DNA from 3 places in the Pseudomonas mosselii genome. Region 1 is predicted to be linked to each of the others. Evidence: riboswitches for the same ligand, from Rfam matches in the RefSeq annotation. Region 1 holds a riboswitch; each other region holds the start of a gene.
The links. A riboswitch is a leader RNA that binds a small molecule or an ion and turns the genes downstream of it on or off. The one in region 1 is predicted to bind cobalamin.
Positions count from the first base shown of each region.

Region 2: another riboswitch for cobalamin. It lies ahead of K5H97_RS10930 (TonB-dependent receptor); the one in region 1 lies ahead of K5H97_RS12385 (TonB-dependent receptor plug domain-containing protein).
Region 3: another riboswitch for cobalamin. It lies ahead of cobW (cobalamin biosynthesis protein CobW); the one in region 1 lies ahead of K5H97_RS12385 (TonB-dependent receptor plug domain-containing protein).

Region 1 covers NZ_CP081966.1:2,659,618-2,664,831, reverse strand. Annotated here, with positions in the region: gene K5H97_RS12395 (ABC transporter substrate-binding protein) at 1-149, opposite strand, end outside; gene K5H97_RS12390 (hypothetical protein) at 142-870, opposite strand; gene K5H97_RS12385 (TonB-dependent receptor plug domain-containing protein) at 882-2,837, opposite strand; cobalamin riboswitch at 2,928-3,120, opposite strand; gene K5H97_RS12380 (DUF2946 family protein) at 3,257-3,646, shown strand; gene K5H97_RS12375 (TonB-dependent receptor) at 3,721-5,214, shown strand, end outside.
Region 2 covers NZ_CP081966.1:2,352,964-2,358,177, reverse strand. Annotated here, with positions in the region: gene K5H97_RS10935 (outer membrane beta-barrel protein) at 1-632, opposite strand, end outside; cobalamin riboswitch at 793-997, shown strand; gene K5H97_RS10930 (TonB-dependent receptor) at 1,105-3,231, shown strand; gene K5H97_RS10925 (GlxA family transcriptional regulator) at 3,322-4,425, shown strand; gene K5H97_RS10920 (HvfC family RiPP maturation protein) at 4,343-5,143, opposite strand; gene K5H97_RS10915 (HvfB family MNIO-type RiPP peptide maturase) at 5,136-5,214, opposite strand, start outside.
Region 3 covers NZ_CP081966.1:3,391,572-3,396,785, forward strand. Annotated here, with positions in the region: gene cobN (cobaltochelatase subunit CobN) at 1-460, opposite strand, end outside; gene cobW (cobalamin biosynthesis protein CobW) at 464-1,531, opposite strand; cobalamin riboswitch at 1,632-1,831, opposite strand; cobalamin riboswitch at 1,893-2,114, shown strand; gene K5H97_RS15705 (CbtB domain-containing protein) at 2,217-2,402, shown strand; gene K5H97_RS15710 (CbtA family protein) at 2,413-3,108, shown strand; gene K5H97_RS15715 (cobalamin biosynthesis protein) at 3,108-3,509, shown strand; gene cobM (precorrin-4 C(11)-methyltransferase) at 3,539-4,291, shown strand; gene K5H97_RS15725 (DUF1272 domain-containing protein) at 4,356-4,598, shown strand; gene K5H97_RS15730 (response regulator transcription factor) at 4,772-5,214, shown strand, end outside.

The DNA of each region.
Region 1 (5,214 bases):
AGCAGGTCGGCCGCGTGCTGGTTGAGGGCGACGATACGCGCAGGCGCCGCAGCGGGCCGTTGCCAGTCCTGCCCACAGTTGCGATAGCTGCCGGCCAGGACCGGTGTGCCACAGCACAAGGCCAACGACAGCAGCCAGGCGCTACGCATCGCCAGCCCCTCCTTTGATCAGCAGTCTTTCGGCGATCCTTGCGCCCTGTAGATGCATTTCCACCAATTCCTCCACCTCCCGATCATCACGTACCCGATACCAGCAGCCGTCCGGGTGCACCGTCAGTACTGGCCCCAGGTTGCAGGGGAACTGGCAACCAGTGCGAGTCAGCAGCACGCCGCCCGGCGTCTCGATCAAGTCATGGTCCAGCAGCCGCCGGCGCAGGCGTTTCCACAACGGCAAGGCACCGCGCCGCACACAGCGCGGGCCGGTGCACAGGAACACTTGGCGGGCATGCTCGGGCACACGCGACCAGTCCGGATCGCTGGCCACCGCGTTGACCTGGTCGCACGGCAGGTGGCGGGTGTGCTCACCGATGCTGGCACAGGCCGCCCGCGCGTCCAGGCCGCGACGGCCCAAGGCCTGGGCCGTGACCCAGACACCGGCCCGACCTTGCGCCAGACGCCCCAGCTCATCGCGCAGCCAGTCAAGGTAGGCGCTGTCCGAGGTGGGTTCCAGGTCCACTACCAGCAAGCGCTCAACACCCTGGTCAAGGGCCTCGCGGATAACCACCCACAGCCCATCGAAGCCCTCCAGGGTATCTACGATATCCCGGCCCGCCTCGCGGCCACGCAGGTCGCGGACCTCGGCGCCAAAGGCTTCGGCCGCAGAGCCAACGCCCAGGCCAGGGCCGACGAACAACACGCGCTGGTAGTCCATGCTCACGCCCCTCAGAAGGTGTAGGTGTACCGCAGTTCGCTGGTGAACGGCCGTCCGAGATTGTCGACGTTGCTCGCCCGGCTGGTGACATAGTCGCGGTCGAACAGGTTCTCCACCAGCAGGCTCAACCGGTGCTGGCGGGCACCGTCCAGGTAGCGGTAGGCATCGACGTCGACCACCGAGTAATGGCCGTACTCGACGCCCTTGGAGCTGACCACATCGCGAATGTAGCGAATGGCCCCTCCGGCACCCCACATGCGGTCCGCCGATTCGTAGCCGAGCCGCGAGCGGGCGAAGAAACTCGGCACGTCGTTGATCGTCGCCCCGGTGCGCGACTCGGTGAGGTTACGGGTCATGTCGGCCTGCAGGCTCCATTGGTCGTCGAGCTGGATACGTGCATCGGCCTCGAAACCCCGCATCTGCACCTGGCCCTGGCCGTTCACCCACTGGCTGCCGTCCAGGGTGATCAGGTCGGTGATCTTGCGCCGGAACACGGTGACGCTGGCGCTGAATTCGCGCGCCAGCAGCAGGCCGTGGTAGTCCAGGCCAAGCTCGGCGTTGCGGCTCTTCTCGGGCTTGAGGTCGCGGTTGCCGATCTCGTCGCCGGGCTCGTTGACGAACAGCTGCTCGGCGTTGGGCAGCTTGTAGGCGCTGCCGTACTGGCCACGCAGTTGCCAGTTGTCGTTCAGGTCGTACAGCGAGGTAAGCATGCCGACGGTGGCGCTGTCGCCGCCGCTCATGGCCTCGTGGCGCACGCCAAGGCTCGGGTGCCAGTCCGGCAAGGCCTCGATCCTCGGCCGCAGCTGGGCATACAGCGCATTGGCCTGGGCCTTGTTGTCGTCGATCACCAGCACATCGTCCTGGCCCTTGAACCACTGGTTGTCGGAACCGAACACCAGCACATGGCCGCCGTCGAGTTCGGCCTTGCCCTCGGCCTGCACGCCCCAGTCGGTGAAACCCCAGTAGTCGTTGTGGTTGACCACGTTACGGCTGCCATCGTCACGGTTGTTGATGCGGGTGTAGCGGGTGTCCCAATCGTTGACGTGGCCCTTGATGAAGTAGCTCAGGCGCTCGTTGAGGCGCTGCTCGAAGGTCGCCGTGGCGATCTGCTGCACGCGGTCGTTGGTGGTCTTGTAGTTGTTCACTGGCCGGGCGAAATCAAGGTTGGCGTCGGTGTACTGGTAGAACAGTTCCAGCCGCGCATCGTCGCCGAAGGCCTGGACCGCCTTGCCGCCGAAGGTGGTCACCTCGTAACCGCGTTTCTTGTCGCTGACGTTGCCGCTGTAGTCGCGGTTGCGAAACGGCTGGTAGCCATCAGAGACGTTGTGGCTGACATAGGCCAGCAGGCCCAGGTCGCCGAAGCCGTTACTGAAGATCCGCTCGACGCGGGCGTCCTTGCTGCTGCCGGCGAAGCTGTCCAGGCCCAGGTTGACCTCACCCGAAGCCTCGCGGCTCTGCGGGCTGCGGGTGACGATATTGATCACCCCGGCCACCGCCTGGGTACCGAATAACAGGCTCTGGCCGCCCTTGAGCACCTCGATGCGCTCCACCGCGTTGGCCGGCAGGGTGTCCAGGTACAGGCCGCCGTACAGGCGGTTGTTCAAGCGCACGCCGTCGAGCAGGATCAGGGTGTCGTCGTTACGCCCGCCGAGCAGCGAATAGGTGCCGTAGTCGAACGGGCCGTTCTTCGGCGCGACGTAGAAGCCGGGGATGAACATCTGCATCACCCGGGTGATGTCGGCGCCGGGGCCGGCGCGCTCGATCTGCTCACGGCTGACGATCTCGACCTTGCTGCCGTACTGGGCCATGGCGGCGACGTTGGTCGACTCCACCGACGGCGCGACGACGATCTGCTGGTCGAGGACCAGGGGCGTGTTTTCGGCCAGTGCCAGGGGACTGGCCAGGCATCCCAGAAGCAGGGTCCGGGCCTTGGGGGATAAACGTCGGGAGTGAATCACAGCAATCATGCTCTTCTCGAAAGTGACTTTCGCAGAAGCACGCAGGAGCACGGATCGCGCACACGCCAATACCGGCCCATGCCCGCCCACCGCAGGAGTTTGCCTACCACATTCCAGGCCGGTCTCCGGGCTCGCAAGACTAGACGCCTTCACCTTCCCATGGCGCATTGGCCACAGTGGTCTGTCGAAGGCATCACTTGCATACCGTTGCGGGGGCAGCACCGGACTCGTACCGGTTTCCCGTTTAACCCCATGCGCGGCGGCATGGGACACCTGAAATCGGTCGGCATCTGAACACCTGGGGCCCAGAGGCGTCAAGCCAGGCAGGCGTATCGTTTCGAATGCTTTTTATCGCAGGAACACTCTAGGCAGATGTGTCAAAAGTTGTAGAATCCGCACGCCCAACCCATTCCCTTCGAGCTTTGCCGATGAAGCTGGCCCGCCACACACGATCGCAAGTCGCCTGGGTGCTGTATTTCAGCATCCTGTTCGGCTCGTTGCTGTGCGCCATGGGCCATGGACAGATGGCAGGCTTGCGCCTGGCCGGCCTGGATGACGCCGCCTGGTGCGCGGCCGACAGCAGCGGCGTGTTCAAGGGCGACCAGGACATCACCGACCCGGTGCTGCCTGCCGGCGGCGACTGCGTGATCGCCAGCCTGTTCAGCGCCACCCTGCTGGCGGTGTTCTTCGGCCTGCTGGCCTTGCTCGCCGGGGAGTCGAGCAAACCCTTACCCAGACAACCCGCGCCGCCCCTGCCCAAGCAGCGCTGGCCCCTGGTCAATCCGCGCGCCTCCCCCGCTTCGCTTCTCGCGTTCTGACATCGCCACGCCCAAGTACTACTGCCTGATCGGCAGCGGGCGTGCGCCCACCGATTTCAGCCAGGAAGCCTTGCATGTTCCGCATGACCACTTTGGCGCTGCTCGTAGGCAGCGCAACCTGCGCCTGGGCGCAGGATGACACCCTGACCCTGCCCGCCAGCAACGTCACGGCCACCGCCGACCAACCCAAAGAAGCCACCACGCTCGATCTTGACCGCCCCATCGAAAGCGGCTCGCGGCTGAACCTCAGCGCCCGCGAAAACCCCGCCTCAGTCAGCGTTGCCGACCGCATGACCATGGAGCGCATCGGCGCGCGCAACTTCCAGGACGCCGCCAACGCCCTGCCCGGGGTCAACGCCTCGGCACCGCCCGGCTGGGGCGGCTACGTGTCTTACCGTGGTTTCAACGGCGCCCAGATCAGCCAGTTGTTCAACGGCATCAACCTGCAGTACGGCGCCACGGCGCGCCCGGTTGGCGCGTGGATCTACGACCGCGTCGAACTGCTCGGCGGCCCCTCGTCGTTCCTCAACGGCAGTGGCGCGGTCGGCGGCAGCCTGAACATGATCACCAAACTGGCCAACCGCGATGAGGACAGCTTCGAAGGCCGCGTCAGCTACGGCCGCTACGACACCCTGGAAACCTCGGTCGGCTTCAACAAGGCGCTCAACAGCGGCGACGGCCCGCGCCACTACGCGCGGCTCGACTACAGCCGCACCAATACCAATGGCTACATCGACCGCCAGGAGAACGGTGCCGGCAACCTGGCCTTCTCGCTGCTCAGCGACATCAACGAGCAGCTCTCGCACACCCTGGCCATCGAGTACCTGGAAGAGAAGGAAGACAGCCCGTACTGGGGCACGCCGGTGTTGCAGCCGGCGGTCGGCACCCTGCACATCGACAAACACAATCGCTTCAACAACTACAACGTCGAGGACGGCCGCTACGAGCAGCGCACCCGCTGGCTGCGCTCGATCACCGACTACCGCATCGACGACAGCAACCAGCTGCGCAACACCTTCTACCACTACAACGGCCAGCGCGATTATCGCAACCTCGAGGTGTACCGCTACAACGCCAGCAACACCAACATCGCCCGCTCCGGCGGTTACCGCCAGCGCCACGACCAGGAGGTCAACGGCAATCGCACCGAATTGACCCATCAAGGCCAGCTGTTCGGTCTGGCCAGCGACTGGGCGTTCGGCGTGGACTACAGCCGCAACCAGCAGACCGCCTATCCGCTGTCCAAAGGTGCCTTCGACATCATCGACCCGAATGGCTTCCAGCCCGACCACTTCCTCGACATCCCCGGCATGGACGCGCCGCGCGCCAAAGGCCGCAGCACTACCACCGACACCACGGCGGGCTTTGTCGAGAACCGCACCCGCCTGACCGACCAACTGTCGCTGATATCGGCACTGCGCTACGACCATATCGACTTCGACGTGGTCGACCACGTGAGCCGGGCCAAGCTGGACCGGCGTTGGGACGCCTTCACCGGGCGCCTGGGCCTGGTCTACGACCTGACGTCCAATATCAGCCTGTACACCCAGTACAGCACCTCGGCCGAG
Region 2 (5,214 bases), 310 kb from region 1:
TGCACCGGCATGCCGCCCTGCTGGTTCATCAGCAGCGTGACCTCCGCATACGGGTTGGTGCGGTCCTTCATGTCGACGCTGTCGCTGCCGAAATCATCGACTTTGAGCCGCGCGCGGCCATCAATGGTGTGGCGCGCGCCCACCTCCACGCGCAGGGTCGACGCGTCGAACTGGTGGTTGTAGCCCAGCGCTGCCTTGGCGAACGGCGACTTGTAGGTCAGCCGTGTATCAAGATCGTTGATCTCGGGCTCGAAGCGGGTCCAGCTGTACCCGCCGCCCACCGTCAGGTCGACGAAGTTGCGCGCATCCAGTGCGGCGCGCCAGCCCAGGTCGAGGTCGGCCTGGGCTTCCTTGAGCTTGTTGTCGTTCTTCTTGCCATACTTGGCCTCGGCACCGATCTGGTAGATGAACCCGGATTCGGCGGTCATCTTGTTGCCGAACGTGGCGAACACACCGCCCTGGCCCATGTGTTCCTTGTCCGATTCGCTTCCTCCCTCGAACTTGAACTTGTCGTAGGACCCCAGCAAGCCGAGGGTGAACAGCGGGTCGGTACTCGGTGCCGCCGTGGCAGCCAGAGGGGCACCGAGCAGGGCAAGCAGGCAGGCGTGGCGCAGCAGGTTACGGGTAAACATTCGCAAAAGTCTCCATGACGTGAATGAATGGCGAACGACCGGTTCGAGACAACGGGCTTGGCAAAAGTTCGAAAAAATTTGGCAAACCGCTCTAAACCGCCCTGTCCGTCACAGTTTCCCCACCCACTCAAACGATTGACTCACTGCCCGTTCAATGGTCAGATGCGCGCCAGTTTCAGGTGTCCTGCGCCGCCGTGCGCAGGGTGAAACGGGAAGCCGGTGCGTCGTTGTCACGACAAGTCCGGCGCTGCCCCCGCAACGGTAAGCGAGTGAATCCTTCGACAGACCACTGTGCGCACGCATGGGAAGGTGAAGGCTTCATGCCCCTCGCAAGCCCGGAGACCGGCCTGAGGCGCTACTTGGCAACCCGCGGTGGGCGGGCGCAGGCCGGTATCCGCGTGCGCGCCTGCGTGCGCTTGACCGTTGCGTGTTTTCCACCGGGATCCATCTCTTCCTGCAGCAGTGGAACGACATGTCCCGAATCAACAAGCTTCACACCCTGGCGGCCTGCCTGGCCGTGTCCCTGCCGGCGCTGGCCGACGATCATGAAGTAACGCCCTTCACCCTGCCCTCCACGGCAATCACCGACACCCGCGAGCCACAGGCCATCGACCTGGCCACCCCGTCCCCGACCGGTTCGCGCCTGAACCTCAGCGCCCTGGACACCCCGGCCAGCACCAGCAGCCTGACCGAGGCGCAGATCCAGCAGCGCAACAACCTCACCGTGCAGGACGCCGTGACCCGCTCGCCGGGCCTTACCTTCATCGGCACGCCGGGCGACGGCGGCACCGGCCTGTCGGCCCGCGGCTTCACCGGGCAGAGTTCGGTGATGACCCTGTTCGACGGCTCGCGCCTGTACGCCGGTGCCGGCACCCTGACCTTCCCGGTCGATCCGTGGATGTTCGAGCGCATCGACGTGATCCGCGGCCCCGCCTCGGTGCTGTACGGCGAAGGCGCTACCGGCGCGGTGGTCAACGTGGTGCCGAAGCAGCCGTTCGCTGGCGAGATCCGCAACCACCTGCGTCTGGGCTACGGCTCCTGGGACCGCCAGCAGCTGGGCCTGGACAGCGGCGGCAGCCTGAGCGAGCGCCTGAGCTACCGCGTGACCCTCAACCAGCAGGCCGGCAACGGCTGGGTCGACCGCACCGACTCGCGCAGCCTGGCCCTGAGCGCCGCCCTGCGCTTCGATGCCAGCGACGACCTGAGTTTTACCCTCGCCCACGAACGCGGCGATGCGCAACCGGCCAACTACTACGGCACCCCGCTGATCGATGGGCACCTGCGCAGCAGCGTGCGGCGCAAGAACTACAACGTCAGCAACGACGAGCAGCGCTACCACGACGAGTGGACGCGCCTGACCACCGACTGGACCCTCAGCGACCGCGTCAGTGCCAGCAACCAGCTGTACTACATCAAGAGCCGCCGCCAGTGGCGCAATGCCGAGTCCTACACCTGGGACGCCGCCAACGGCGTGATCCAGCGCGGCAGCTTCCTCGAGATTCGCCATAACCAGGAGCAGCTCGGCGATCGCCAGAGCTTCACCTTCGACCATGGCCTGTTCGGCCTGGACAGCAAGACCGTGGTCGGCGCCGAGTACAACCGCATCCGCTTCAACGTCGACAGCAACTCGCCCTACCGTGATGGCGGCAGCGACCCGCTCGACCCGTGGCATCCGGCTCCGGGCGGCTTCCATAGCCTCAGCCCAACCCGCGCACAAACGCTGTCCAAGGTCGACACCTTCGCCCTGTTCGCCGAAAACCGCACCCAGCTGACCGACCGCCTCGCACTGGTCACCGGCATTCGCCGCGACCAGAATCACATCGACCGCGACGACCTGGCCAACAACAGCCGCAGCGACCGCAGCCTGCAGGGCGGCAACTGGCGCGCCGGCCTGGTGTTCGCTGTCACCGACGACCTGTCGCTGTATGGGCAGTTTTCGACCAGCGAGGACGGCGTCGGCGACCTGCTCACCCAGCGCCCGGACAAGCGCCTGGAACTGACCGAAGCGAAGCAGGCCGAGGTAGGCCTCAAGCAACGTTTCTGGGATACCCGTGGCGAGTGGACGCTGGCGGCCTATCACATCGTCAAGAAGAAGCTGCCGGTGTACAACCCGCTCACCCACGACAGCCAGCAGGCCGGCCAGCAGACCTCCGACGGCCTGGAGGCCAGCCTGGAACTGGCGCTGGGCAACCAGTGGCAGCTCTCGGCCAATGCCGCTTTGGTGCGGGCCAAGTACGATGATTTTCTCGAGGAAGGCGACAACGGCACGGTCCACGACCGCGCCGGCAACCGTCCGCAGGACGTGCCGCGACGCACCGCCAACCTGTGGCTGAGCAAAGGTTTCGGCCAGACCGTGGATGCCGGCATCGGCCTGCGCTACGTGGATGAGCGCTGCGCCAGCGCGGCCAACGACCAGCGCGTGCCGGGCTATACCGTGGTCGATGCCAACCTGGGCTGGCAGGTGCTGCCCGACGTGCGCCTGGGCCTGCAGTTGAACAACCTGTTCGACCGCCAGTACGCCCAGTCCAGCTACAGCGGCGAGCAATGGCTGCTGGGCACGCCGCGCTCGTATTTCGCCACGGTCGACTACCGCTTCTGAGGCGGACTCCAGCGTTCGTCGCACGGTGCTTGATCAGCACCGTGCCACCTGCTCGACTAGGGCCTACGCCTTCATCACAAGCAGCGTGCCATGACCGACATCCCGCCGATCCCCACCCCACCCGTGCACGCCCTGGATCAGTCGCGCACCTTGCTGTTCCTCGCCTACCCGCAGATGGGCCTGCTCGACCTCACCGGCGCGCAGACGGTCTTCTGGGCCGCGACCAAGGCCCGCGCCGCCCGCGGCCTGCCAGGTTACCGCCTGGTCACCGCCAGCCTCGAGGGCGGCCTGGTGCCGACCGCCGAGGGCCTGGCGGTAGGTACCGAGCCACTGGCGCCCTGGTTGCGCGAACCCTTCGACACCCTGGTGGTGCCCGGCGCGCCGGAGATCGTCCGCACCCTCCCCGATCATGCCGAGCTGGTTGCCTGGCTGGCCCAGGCCGCCCAACGCGCCCGACGCACCGCCTCGGTGTGCAGCGGCACCTTCCTGCTGGCCGCCGCCGGGCTGCTCGACGGACGCCGGGCCGCCACCCACTGGGCGATGTGCGATGCGCTGCACCGGCGCTTCCCGGCCATCGAAGTGGACGCCGAGTCGATCTTCGTGCAACAGGACCAAGTGTGGACCTCGGCCGGGGTCAGTGCCGGCATCGACCTGGCGCTGGCCCTGGTCGAGGCCGACTGTGGCCGCGAGGTGGCCATGCAGGTGGCCCGCGAGCTGGTGGTGTTCCTCAAGCGCCCCGGCGGCCAGGCGCAGTTCAGCGAACTGCTCAAGGCCCAGGGCGAGGACAGCGCCGCCTTCGAGGCCCTGCACCTGTGGCTCAACGAGCACCTGGGCGACCCGCGCCTGACGGTCGAGCGGCTGGCCGAGCAGGCCTGCGACGAGGTTGGCAACTTTGCCGTGATGTCCTGCCAGCACGCCATCCCCCTGGGCCGCTACGCCGGCAACAACGCCGCCGCCGAGCTGATCGGCGTGGCGCCGATGATCTACAGCCAGCCCAAGTATGTTACCTGCCTCGACCTCGGTGCCTGGGGCGCGGTGTACACCGAGGGTTGGGAGCGCACCGTCTCGCCACCGACGGACACGGCCGAGGCCAAGCAGCTCAAGCAGCAGATCAACTCGGTGTGGATCTATCCGCCGGCCGCGGATCGGGCGACGGCGCTGGCGGCGGCCGATCCACTGATTCCAGTGGCCTGACAGCCCCCCTGTTGCCTCGGCGGGTGCCGACGATGATGCCCTGCCCGCGCAACTGGCGCAGCAGCTCCAGGCCCGCCTGCTGGTGCTGCTCGCCCAACGCGCGCAGGCGCTCGCGCCCGCTGCCCGGCAGGCCCACCAACAATTGCCAGGCCAGCGGCGCCAGGCGGGCGAAACGCACCTGCAGGTCGGCGTCGCGGTACACCAGCAACAGGGTGGGTTGCGCTGGCGCCTCGCCTGGCTGGTACTCCGGGCCGATGCGTTCCACCGGCCAACGGTAGGCCAGCACCCGCGCCACGCACGACAACAGTGGCTCGCCGTCGAGCAGGTCGCCGTCCGGGTCGTGCGGCGGGTCCTCGGCGTCGCTCAGGTACAGCTGCGCCTCGATCCATTCATAGTGCGCCAGTTCCAGCTGCCAAGGGGTATCGGGCTCGATGCCCTGCAGGTAGTCGATGAACGCCGCGGCAACCTCGGTGAACAGCGGTGTCTGACTGCGGTAATGGGCGTAGAAATCGCGCACCCGCGCATGCCAGCGCTGATCGCCCAAGGTACGGCGCAGCACTGGGAAGCTGCCGGCCAGCAGTCCTTCGATGGCGCCATGGAACAGCTCGCGATAGACCTTCAGGCGCCGTGCCTCGATGCCGGGCGGCGGCGGATTGGCGGCCGGGTCGCGCAGGTGGCGCGCCAAGGTGAATTGCTGGGTGCGCAGGATCTCAGCCATGGCCGGGCACTCCGTGGGCATATTGCAGGCTGCGGATACGCGCCGTCTCGGCCAGCAGTTCGGCCAGCGGC
Region 3 (5,214 bases), 730 kb from region 1:
TGAACAGGTTAACGGCGTTGGCCTTGCCGCCCTGGCGCAGGAAGTGCCAGAGGCGCTCGGCCTGTTCGCCGCGGACCGTGCCCAGGTCGGTAAGCTCAGGATCGGGGCGGTCGTCGCCGGGCACCAGGATCAGCTCGACCCCACGCTCCGCCAGTTCGACCAGTTGCTCGACACCATAGCGCCAGTAGCCGACGCCGCCATGCAGCGACACCAGGATCACCTTGGCATGGCGCAGCACCTGGTCGACATACACGTCGACCGAGGCATGGTTCTGCACCTGCATCGGGTTGGCCAGGCGCACGCTGGGAAAGTGCGCCGGCAGCTGCTCGGCGGTTTCGGCGAGCAGCGCCAGGTGTGAATCACCGCTGCAGAGGATCACCAGGTCGGCGGGGGTCTGGCCGAGGTCGGCGATGCTGTCGTCCGGCACGAAGCCGCCGGGTTGGGTCCGCAGCAGGTGCATGGATCAGGCGCCCAGGGCCTGGCGCAGGCGCGCTTCCAGCTGTGCGGCGTCCAGCGCCTGGCCGATCAGCACCAGGCGGGTGATCCGTGGTTCATCGCTACGCCAGGCGCGGTCGAAATGCTTGTCGAAGCGGGTGCCCACCCCCTGGATCAGCAGACGCATCGGCTTGCCGGGAATCGCGGCGAAGCCCTTGGCGCGCAGGATGCCGAACTCGGTGACCAGCTGGGTCAGGGCGTCGAGCAGCAGGCTCTCGTCGGACTCGGGCAGATCGATGGAGATCGAGTCGAAGGCGTCGTGGTCATGGTCGTCATGGTCATCGCCGTCGTGATGCGAGTCGTGATGGGTACGGCGACCATCGATATGCACCTCGGACTCGGCGCCCACGCCCAGCAGCACTTCCAGCGGCAGGCGGCCGCTGCTGGCCTCGATCACCTTGACCGCCGGCGGCAGCTCCTCGGCCACCTCGGCACGGACCTTGGCCAGGCCCTCGGCGTCGATCAGGTCGGCCTTGTTCAGCACCACCAGGTCGGCACTGGCCAGCTGGTCGGCGAACAGCTCGTGCAGCGGCGACTCGTGGTCGAGGTTGGGGTCGAGCTTGCGTTGGGCATCGACCTGCTCCGGGTAGGCGGCAAAGGTGCCGGCGGCCACGGCCGGGCTGTCGACCACGGTGATCACCGCGTCGACGGTGCAGGCGTTGCGGATTTCCGGCCATTGAAAGGCCTGTACCAGCGGTTTGGGCAAGGCCAGGCCGCTGGTCTCGATAAGGATGTGGTCGAGGTCGCCGCGACGGGCCACCAGCTCGCGCATCACCGGGAAGAACTCTTCCTGCACGGTGCAGCACAGACAACCGTTGGCCAGCTCATAGACGCGGCCGTTGGCCTCTTCCTCGGTGCAGCCGATGCTGCACTGCTTGAGGATCTCGCCGTCGATGCCCAGCTCGCCGAATTCGTTGACGATCACCGCGATGCGGCGGCCCTGGGCGTTGTCGAGCATATGGCGCAGCAAGGTGGTCTTGCCCGAGCCGAGGAAGCCGGTAACGATGGTGACGGGAAGCTTGGCCAGTGTTTTCATGTCGCGATGCCCTTGGCAGCAATGGCGCGGGCATGCAGGACGACAGCCACGGCCCTGCCGGCCTGGCGCGTTCGCCACCGGATCACCCCGCCCGGTTGAAAGTCGAAAACGTCACGAGGCAGGTCTCCTGGCTCGCACCGCTGCGGCTCGCTGGCCGGTGGGCCGGCGCCTTCCCGCGCGCCTGCGCAGTGGCTGTGCCGAACCCTTCAGTGCTTACAGTTGCGGGGGCAGCCGCGGCTTGTACCGCGTTCCCGTCTTAGCTCGGGCCAACGCCCGAGAACCTCGCAGCGGCAAGGCTACGCAGTGCCTGCCTGGCGGTCAACCGCCATGGCGATTGACGCGGGCCCGGCCCCGTGATTTGCTAGCGCATTGCGTTCAGGTGCCCCCGACGGGGGTGAAACGGGAAACCGGTGCGTCGCGCCTCCATTGCTAAGGAGCCGACAAGGCCGGTGCTGCCCCCGCAACGGTAAGCGAGAGAAGCGTCCGAACCACTGTGCCAACAGTAAGGCATGGGAAGGTGACGCCCCACGGAGTCCTGCTCCACCTCGCCAGCCCGGAGACCGGCCTGACACGTGCTCACAGTACACCCCGCGGTGGGCGGGCGTCGTCGTATCACCTGGGCCAATCGTGCCCGGGGTCGTCGCGCATGTCCGTTGCCACAACAAAAGCAGCAGAGGAACGCGTCATGCCCATCACCAGCGCCAAACACAGTATCGCCACCCCCGTCAGCCTCAGCCAGCGACTGATCGTCGCGGTCGGCGCCAGCCTGCTGGGCCTGTGCCTGGTGTACTTCGCCGGTTTCTCGCACATCGAGGCAGTGCACAACGCTGCCCACGATACCCGCCACAGCGCCGCCTTCCCTTGCCACTGAGTAAACCCGCATGATTACGCGCATCGCCCGTACCGCGGGCTTCAGCGGCCTGCTCGCGGCCCTGCTGCTGACCCTGCTGCAAAGCTTCTGGGTCACCCCACTGATTCTCCAGGCGGAAACCTACGAGTCCGCCGCCCCGGTCGCCGAACACCATGAACACGGCGACGCCACCGCGCCCCACGAGCATGAGCACAGCGCCGAAGCCTGGTCGCCGGAAGACGGCTGGCAGCGCGTGCTGTCCACCACCGGTGGCAACCTGGTGGTCGCCGTCGGTTTCGCCCTGATCCTGGTCGCTCTCTACGGCCTGCGTGAACCGAACCGCGTGGCCACCGGCGCGCTGTGGGGCCTGGCCGGCTTTGCCGTGTTCTGCCTGGCGCCGACCCTGGGCCTGCCACCGGAACTGCCCGGCACCGCCGCCGCCGACCTCGGTCAGCGCCAGACCTGGTGGATCGGCACCGCAGCGGCCACCGCCGCCGGCCTGGCATTGCTGGTGTTCGCCCGCCACTGGCTGTTCAAGGCGCTGGGTGTCGCTCTGCTGGTAATCCCGCACCTGATCGGCGCGCCACAGCCGGCCGTGCATGAAAGCCTGGCGCCGCAAGCCCTCGAGACCCAGTTCAAGATCGCTTCCTGGCTGACCAACGCCGCGTTCTGGCTGGCCCTGGGCCTGCTCAGCGCCTGGCTGTACCGTCGCTCCAGCCAGGCCTGATGCGCGATCTGCCTGCTCAGCCGGCGTTGTACGCCGGCTTTGGCTGTCGCCGCGGCTGCCCGGTCGAGACCCTGGCGGTATTGCTGCGCCAGACCCTCACCCGCAACGCCCTGCCCCTCTCGGCCCTGCGCGGCATTGCCAGCATCGAGCCCAAGGCCCGAGAGCCCGGCCTGCTGGCACTGGCCGAACGCCTGGGGCTGCCGTACATCTGTTTCGATGCCGCGCATTTACTGGCTTTCGAAGCGCAGCTCAGCCAGCGTTCGCCCACGGCGTACGCGCAGACCGGCTGCTGGGGCGTCGCCGAAAGCGCCGCACTGGCCCTGGCCGGCGATAACGGCCGCCTGCACGTGCCGAGGCAGGTCCTCGGCAGCGCTACCCTGGCTCTGGCCATCGGCGGATAATCCGCCACTCTTCTATACAAGGAACCCCCATGACGGTCTATTTCATCGGCGCCGGCCCCGGCGATCCCGAGCTGATCACGGTCAAGGGCCAGCGCCTGATCCGCCAGTGCCCGGTGATCGTCTATGCCGGCTCCCTGGTCCCCGCCGCCGTGCTGGAAGGTCACCAGGCGCACACGGTAATCAACAGCGCCGAACTGCACCTGGAGCAGATCGTCGAGGCGATGCGCCAGGCTCACGCCAACGGCGAGGACGTGGCGCGCGTGCACAGCGGCGACCCCAGCCTTTATGGCGCCATCGGCGAACAGATCCGCCACTTGCGCGAACTGGATATCGACTACCAGATCGTCCCCGGCGTCACCGCCACCGCCGCCAGTGCCGCGCTGCTCGGCTGCGAGCTGACCTTGCCCGATGTGGCGCAGACCGTGATCCTCACCCGCTTTGGCGACCGTTCGCCAATGCCGGCCGGTGAGCAACTGGCCGACCTGGCCCGCCACGGCAGTACCCTGGCCATCCATCTGGGGGTGCGCCACCTGGCCCGCATCGTCCAGGAGCTGCTGCCACACTATGGCGTCGACTGCCCGATAGCGGTGGTCCATCGCGCCACCTGGCCGGACCAGGACTGGGTCAAGGGCACGCTGGCCGATATCTGCGAGCGCGTTGCCGCCAAGGATTTTCGGCGTACCGCGCTGATCCTGGTCGGTCATGTGCTGGGAGACGCGCCATTCGCCGACTCGGCCCTGTATCGCGCTGGTCACGCCCACCTTTACCGTCCAGGCACGTGAAGCGATTGCCGACCGGGGCGCGGCGTAGCACACTGGGTTTTCCAACTGGAAGGAAACCAAGACCATGCTCGAATTGCGCCCCAACTGCGAATGCTGCGACGCCGACCTGCCGGCCGAAAGCCCAGATGCGCTGATCTGCTCGTTCGAGTGCACCTTCTGCCGAGCCTGCAACGACCGGCACTTCCACCACCGCTGCCCGAACTGCGGCGGCCAGCTGGTTGCCCGCCCCTCCCGCGCCGGCAAGGTGCTGGACAACAATCCCGCCTCGACACAGCGTGTGCACAAGCCGCACGCGCCCTGCGCCTGAACCTCGTTTGTAGGACTTTTCTACAGGTTTGTGCAGGTTTTTCAACACACCTATACTCGCCTATTACCAAGGCTCCTGAATATCCGTAAGGTGCGCGCTGCCCAGCAAGTCCGCTGCTCAGCGCCTTTGATCATAGGCTGGAAGCGGGCTGCACTTTGACAGGAGCTACCTGAATGACATCCGTGCTGTTGGTCGATGACCACCACATTGTTCGACTCGCCGTACGCATGCTGCTCGAACGCGAACGCTTCACCGTCGTGGGGGAAACCGGTAAAGGCAAGGAGGCTGCTCGCCTGGCCGAGCAGACCAAGGCGGACGTGGTCATCCTCGACATCGGCCTGCCGGACCTCGACGGCATGGAGGTGATCAAGCGGCTCAAGCTGATCGACCCACCGCCCCGGATCATGGCCCTCACCGGCCAGCCCGCCGACCTCTACGTGCGGCGCTGCATGGACGCTGGCATCTCGGCCTTCGTCAACAAGGACGAAGACCTCGATGCCCTGGTCTTCGCCCTCAAGGCACTGGTCAAGGGTTACTCGACCTTCCCGCAGATGGCGGTCAACAGCAACACCCTGGAAAGCGAGACCGAGCGCCTGGCACTGCTGTCCAACCGGGA